3 regions of the Neobacillus sp. GCM10023253 genome follow, and region 2 is predicted to be linked to each of the others. Evidence: riboswitches for the same ligand, from Rfam matches in the RefSeq annotation. Region 2 holds a riboswitch; each other region holds the start of a gene.
The links. Region 2 has a riboswitch for lysine ahead of dapA (4-hydroxy-tetrahydrodipicolinate synthase). Riboswitches for the same ligand answer to the same signal wherever they lie in the genome.

Region 1 (2,270 bases), on a different contig from region 2:
CCCCTTGGACGGTAAGGGCAGTGTTAAATAAGTCTGTTACAGAAATATAGGCAACTAGTGAAGAATCTTTTAAGCTGATAATGAACTGATTCCCCAGCGGCGGGATGGCTCGTTTGAAGGCCTGTGGAAAAATAATTCTGCGCATTGCAAGCGGGTAGGACATCCCTAGCGATCTTGCAGCTTCCATTTGCCCGCGGTCGATCGATTGGACAGCCCCCCTGAAAATTTCTGCTATATACGCCCCAGTATGAATACTTAACGCAAGCGCGCCGGCTGTAAAGCTGTCAAGGGTTAGAAAATTCGCGATTCCATAATATAGGAACATAATTTGAACGATTAACGGAGTCCCGCGGATAAGCCCAATATAAATATCAGAAATCCAATTAAGAAATTTGATAGAAGAGATTTTAAAACTGGCAAAGATGATTCCAATGATTAATGCAAATAGCAGAGAAATAATTGTAATGGAAATCGTCATCCATGAGGCTTTCAAGAAGGCAACACCATGCTCACTGAGGATGCCGATAATATTTTGCCAAAAAGTCATGATTTCATTTCTACCTCCTTTGAAAAAACGTAAGCCCCAAGCATGGAGCTTACGTTATCCAATTTTCCTATTTTGCGTCTTAAAGATGTGCGGGTGCTTACTTTTCAAGTAAGTTTTCGTTGAACCATTTTTTGCTGATTTTTTCGTAAGTGCCATCCTTCTGCATGTCGTCAATGGCTTTGTTGATTTTATCAGCAAGCTCTTTGTTACCTTCTGCAACCGCAACACTAACGCGGTCCTCATTTAGCAGGTTGCCAATCGGCTTGATTTTTAAACCTTTTTCGTTTTTCGCATTCAAACCGACGATTTTATCAGTAATAACGGCATCTAAACGGCCAATTGCCAAGTCCTGAAGAGCGTTAACATCAGATGGATATCCTTTTACTTGATCGGATAGTTCAAGGGCCATATCTTTCCAAGTGCTTGCCTGGATGACGCCGATTGTTTTTCCCTTTAAATCATCTTTTGAAGTAATATTACTGTTGTTCTCAGCCACAAAGATTTGGGCGCCGGATAAATAATATGGGTTTGTGAAGTCTACTTGTTTATCACGTTCAGGTGTTGCTGTCATACTTCCGATAATTGCATCGTATTTTTTAGCTTTTAAACCTTGGATGATAGTTTCCCATTGATTAGTCACAGGATTTGCCTTTACACCAATTCTTTTGGCAATCTCATTACCAATTTCTACGTCAAAACCAGTTAATTTGTCATCCTTCTTAAAGTTTAATGGCGGATATTGCCCGCTCATCGCAAACGATAGTGTACCCTCTTTAATTAGGCCTAAATCTTCACCCTTTGCCTGGTCTGTTTTAGCTGTTTCTTTCGATCCGCACGCTGCTAGAATCAAAAGTAATGCAGAAACTACTAATATCATAAGTTTTCTCATGATGCTTCCCCCTTTTTAATATAAAAAGCACCGTCCATGTGACGGTGCCTGACACCCTCATTAAAAGCTTTGAATTAGATAGTTCTCCACAATTCTCGTGAGAATTGTGACAGTTCTGCCCCATTTCGAGTACAGCCCCAGCCCTCTGAAAACAGTGATTTCAGAGGCTTCGGCGATTTATCCTTTTTCCTATTTTCATAGATTTCACTGAATCTCCAATAGGATACTAATATAAATCGCGACCTCTACCTCATCTCAAAAGCTTAAAGATGAGGAATTAATATTCTTTTCGCAATAATTAGTATAAGTAAATATTTATACATAATCAAGTATAAATTTACTAGAATATTTCCCCATTTGAAAAGACTTGACGAAAATTTGTTAATTGGTATACATTTTTCTACAATACTAATCTTAAAAAAAAGGGGTCAGAATGATGCTGCAATGCCGTGAGGATGTATTGGCATTCACGAACCAACTCGTGAATATCGAAAGTATTGTGAATACAAAGGGTGAAAAAACAATTGCCCAATATTTATATAAATTTATTTCTGCTTTTCCTTATTTTTCAAAAAATCCTTCTCACATGACGATGTCTCAAACCATTCAGGATGAACATGAAAGATATAATGTATTGGCATTTGTCAAAGGTACAAAAGGGAATAGCCGCCGTACGGTCATTTTGATGGGACATATGGACACGGTTGGAATTGATGATTTTAATCACCTAAAAGAACATGCGTGTTTTCCGGATCAACTAATGGCTGCGTTAAAGAGGGAGGAGCTGCCTGCCTCGGCGAAGGAACATTTAGACTCGGGCGACTGGTTGTTTGG
Region 2 (2,270 bases):
TACTCTCCGATTCTTTGACCAAACGTACAAACTGTCCTTGTTAAAAGTACACGATCGTCCCAGGTCTTTTTATATAAAAAGCGGTCAACTCCCGCACCGAGCGAGTGCACCCATTTTAAATGACTGTAATCGTAATCCGATTTGAGATTAAAAGATACAAGTGCATCCGCCCATTTCAAATTCTCCTGAGTGGCTTCATCCTCCGGGATATAACGGATATTCTTTTGGACGCCCGCATTTTGGATGTATGCCCGAAGCTCCTGATACATGGGGCTGACAATTAAAATATTTTCGATTTTCACAATAATTCACCTCTTCAACATTAACTCCATTTTAAGGATAATTGGGAAAAAACTCAAAAAAAATCGTAGGGCTGTTAATCTCTGCTGCCCTCCCCATGCTATATAACTATCAATAAATATACGATTTTAGTGTTTTTTATAAAAACCCCTTGAACAAATAGGAATATTCTGTTATATTAATTTTAATTACATACTTCTTACTTCATACCTTATGAAGTGAGGATAGAGGCGCAAAGACCATCAGTAAACCATCCAAGGGTAATGGGACCCGTTGACGGTGGCGGAAAGGGGAATTTGCCGAAGCTTCTGAGGATCTCATTGTTCCGGGAGCTGGTTCTGTTATTGAATAAATACAGAATTGTCATATAGGAAACTATATGGAGGGCTATCTCACGCAGGGGAACTTGTAAAATTAACGTTTCTGATGCAGCTAGTGGGCCCTTCCCGCAGCTGCTTTTTGCGTTTGGCCTTACCTCTTTTTAAAAATAATTTTAAAAGGGTGAAATTTATGTACTTTGGCCAAGTTTTAACAGCAATGGTGACTCCGTTTGATCAGGATGGCGAAATTGATTTTAATGCGACGAGAGATTTAGTAAATTATTTATTAGCGAATGGTACTGACGGGTTGGTTGTTTGTGGAACAACCGGTGAGTCCCCTACCTTATCAACTGAGGAAAAAGTGGCTTTATTTAAATTTGTGGTTGAAGTTGCGGACGGGAGAGTTCCCGTTATTGCAGGGACTGGCTCAAACAACACAAGAGCCTCAATCAGTCTAACAAAGCTAGCAGAAGAAGTCGCTGTAGACGGCATTATGCTCGTAGCCCCATACTATAATAAACCATCCCAGGAAGGCATGTATCAGCATTTTAAAGCGATTGCTGAATCTACTTCTCTTCCGGTAATGCTTTATAATATTCCAGGACGCAGTGTCGTCAATATATCTGCTGAAACGGTCATCCGCCTTTCTCAGATTCCTAATATTGTAGCGGTTAAGGAAGCTAGCGGCCACTTGGATGACATGGCCGAAATTATTAAACAAACTGATGATGACTTTTCTTTATACAGCGGTGATGATGGAATGACCTTGCCGGTGCTTTCGATTGGCGGCGTTGGTGTGATTTCCGTTGCATCTCATATTATCGGGAATGAAATGCAGGATATGGTGTCACGCTTTAAAAATGGGGATTTAGCAGGCGCCGCTGATGCACACCGTGAATTACTGCCAATTATGAAAGCTTTATTTGCAGCACCAAGCCCAGCACCTGTAAAAGCATCCCTAAATATGAAAGGGATCAATGTCGGCGGTCTGCGCTTGCCGTTAATTCCTTTAAACGAAGAGGAAACCAGAACACTTCAGAATGTCCTATTGCAGAATAGCGAACTGGAAGTTATTTAGAGTGATACCCGAAAGCAGGACAAATCGAGCGGGCTCCCGTTCGATTTGTCCTGCTTTTTTTAATTTCTGCTTTTCCCCTCTATCCTCACTGCAAAAATATTTCTTTAATAAATTCAGAAAAGTGTTTACAAAACCCTCTCCAAACTCTATAATTCACATATATTTACTCGGAATTAGTCACAAAAGAAGGAGGCCCCCAACATGAGCATAGGAATTGCATTAATGGGATTATTAGTTGGGTTATTGGTAGGTTTAACAGGGGTTGGAGGGGCAGCATTGTTAACCCCAGTGCTCATCATGGTCGGAATTCAGCCTTCCATTGCGGTGGGAACGGACCTAGTATACAACTCCATTACCAAACTGTTTGGAGTCATTCAGCATTGGAGACAGAAAACAATTAACTTTAAACTCATGAAGTATCTTGCAATCGGAAGTGTCCCAAGTGCAACAGGAGCCATTCTCATCCTTCAGGTTTTTGAAAAATATTTCCACAATCAGGAACAAATTATCAAACATGGACTTGGCTATGTCCTTATCCTAGTGGCCACAGCCATTTTAATTAAGACATTTTT
Region 3 (2,270 bases), on a different contig from region 2:
CGAAACCAACGTATTGAGGGCCGCATCCCAATTGAATAAAAATCCGCTAATTACAATGACAACCGCGTTCATTCCGGAGAGGAGCACTCCGATTGGGAAGTCTTTCTTTCGGGAAACAATCATTCCGATGATATCAAATCCACCCGTTGAACCCGAGCTTCGAAATACGATTCCAACCCCTAGGCCGGTCAAAGCTCCGCCAAATATTGATGAGAGGATGGTATCTTTCGCGACAGGAAATACTGGCACTAAATAAAGTCCTAAAGAAATAACGAACACTGAAAAGATTGAATTAAAGATAAATCTTTTTCCCAGCATTTTATAGCCAATGATTAAAAGGGGAAGGTTCAACAAAAGATTAGCCACTCCTGTGTTTATGGGGGTAATCATTCCTATTATCATCGAAATACCGCTCATCCCGCTACTTAAAACCTCGTGAGGGATGAGGAAAAGATTGAATGCAGCTACAATTATAAAAGAGCCGATAATAATTCCAACCATCTGCATGAATATTTCTCCTGTCTTTCCACTATTTATTTAAAAAAATGATAACGATTCATAGCTAGGATGTAAACTAATTAATATATTTAAAAAACAATTAATTATCTGGAAATAGCACCCGAAAATTAAGTTGAATAATTATAAAAGCATATTACATTAATATTCATCTTACAAAAACCCCTAATCCCTCGTTTCCAATATATAATATTGACAAATTTATTAAAACGTATATACTCTAGTAATATATCATTCTTAATATTAAATCCTCATCAAAACCGATGAGGTAGAGGTCGCGGTTTTTATTAGTAAAATGGACGAAACGCAGAGATGTTTTTGACTCCGTTTGAAAGGAAAAGCTGCCGAAGTGTGTTTTTCTCTCTGGAGAAACATGCTGGGGCTGTCTCCGAACAGGAACAGAACTGTCACGTATAGACTTACCAGCTTTACGTGTTGAGCTATCTTTCGGAAGGTATGATGCGGGGTATATACAAATGCCGTCGAATCTGCTTCGAGGGCATTTTTTATTCCAAACTCCTTCCAATAAAAAAATTTAAAGGAGTCATAAACATGCAAACAGCGCAGGTAAGAAAAGACGAAATATACACTAGGCCCACGGGTCCAAAAAATGATAAAAATGAATTAAGACGGAGCTTAAAGTCCCGCCATCTTACAATGATTTCTCTTGGCGGAACTATCGGGACCGGATTATTTCTTGCCAGCGGCGGTGCTATCCATAGCGCGGGACCTGGCGGAGCGATTCTTTCATATCTTGTTATTGGCATTATGGTTTATTTCTTAATGCAAAGTTTAGCTGAAATGGGTGCCTACATGCCGGTAGCAGGAAGCTTTAGTACCTATGCTACGAAATTCGTGGATCCATCCCTTGGTTTTGCCCTAGGCTGGAACTATTGGTACAACTGGGCCATTACGATTGCAGCAGAACTTTCTGCAGTAACAATGATTATGAAATTTTGGTTTCCAGATTCTCCTTCACTATTGTGGAGCAGCATCTTTTTAGTTATCATGTTCTTGTTAAATTATCTTTCTGTTAAGGGATTTGGCGAGGCGGAATATTGGTTCTCATTAATTAAAGTTGTAACTGTTGTGATCTTTATCATTGCTGGTACGTTAATGATTTTTGGAATTATGGGAAATGAAGCAATTGGCTTTAAAAACTTTACAGTTGGAGATGCACCATTCCATGGCGGATTCATGGCCATGCTTGGAATCTTTATGGCAGCTGGATTTTCCTTCCAAGGAACTGAACTTTTAGGTGTTGCAGCAGGTGAAACAGATAACCCAGAAAAATCAATCCCACGTGCAGTAAAGCAAGTTTTTTGGCGAATTCTTTTATTCTATGTGTTAGCTATTCTTGTTATCGGTCTTATTATTCCTTATACAAATGAAAACCTTGCTAATGGAGATGTTGCTGTAAGTCCATTTACGCTTGTTTTCCAAAAAGCCGGAATCGCATTTGCTGCTTCTGTCATGAATGCAGTCATTTTAACAGCTGTTTTATCAGCAGGTAATTCAGGAATGTATGCATCGACTCGGATGCTTTGGGATTTGGCACGTCAAGGAAAAGCACCAAAATTTCTTGGTAAATTGAACAAAAATGGTGTGCCAGTTAATGCTTTAATTGTAACAGCATTAGTCGGAACACTTGCTTTTCTGGCATCCCTTTTTGGCGATGGTACAGTTTATGTATGGCTTTTAAATGCTTCAGGTATGTCCGGCTTTATCGCGTGGTTAGGAATTGCGATTTGTCA

Region 1: it holds a riboswitch for lysine, as region 2 does, so the genes downstream of both, ACFPA1_RS11965 (ABC transporter substrate-binding protein) here and dapA (4-hydroxy-tetrahydrodipicolinate synthase) in region 2, are expected to answer to the same signal.
Region 3: it holds a riboswitch for lysine, as region 2 does, so the genes downstream of both, ACFPA1_RS12925 (amino acid permease) here and dapA (4-hydroxy-tetrahydrodipicolinate synthase) in region 2, are expected to answer to the same signal.

The regions. Positions count from the first base shown of each region.
Region 1 is NZ_JBHSHV010000008.1:272,943-275,212, reverse strand. Features, by position in the region: gene ACFPA1_RS11970 (amino acid ABC transporter permease) at 1-547, opposite strand, end outside; gene ACFPA1_RS11965 (ABC transporter substrate-binding protein) at 645-1,439, opposite strand; lysine riboswitch at 1,508-1,692, opposite strand; gene ACFPA1_RS11960 (M20/M25/M40 family metallo-hydrolase) at 1,873-2,270, shown strand, end outside.
Region 2 is NZ_JBHSHV010000015.1:26,052-28,321, reverse strand. Features, by position in the region: gene ACFPA1_RS18755 (D-2-hydroxyacid dehydrogenase) at 1-302, opposite strand, end outside; lysine riboswitch at 518-698, shown strand; gene dapA (4-hydroxy-tetrahydrodipicolinate synthase) at 811-1,698, shown strand; gene ACFPA1_RS18745 (sulfite exporter TauE/SafE family protein) at 1,900-2,270, shown strand, end outside.
Region 3 is NZ_JBHSHV010000009.1:35,745-38,014, forward strand. Features, by position in the region: gene ACFPA1_RS12920 (YitT family protein) at 1-507, opposite strand, end outside; lysine riboswitch at 778-967, shown strand; gene ACFPA1_RS12925 (amino acid permease) at 1,069-2,270, shown strand, end outside.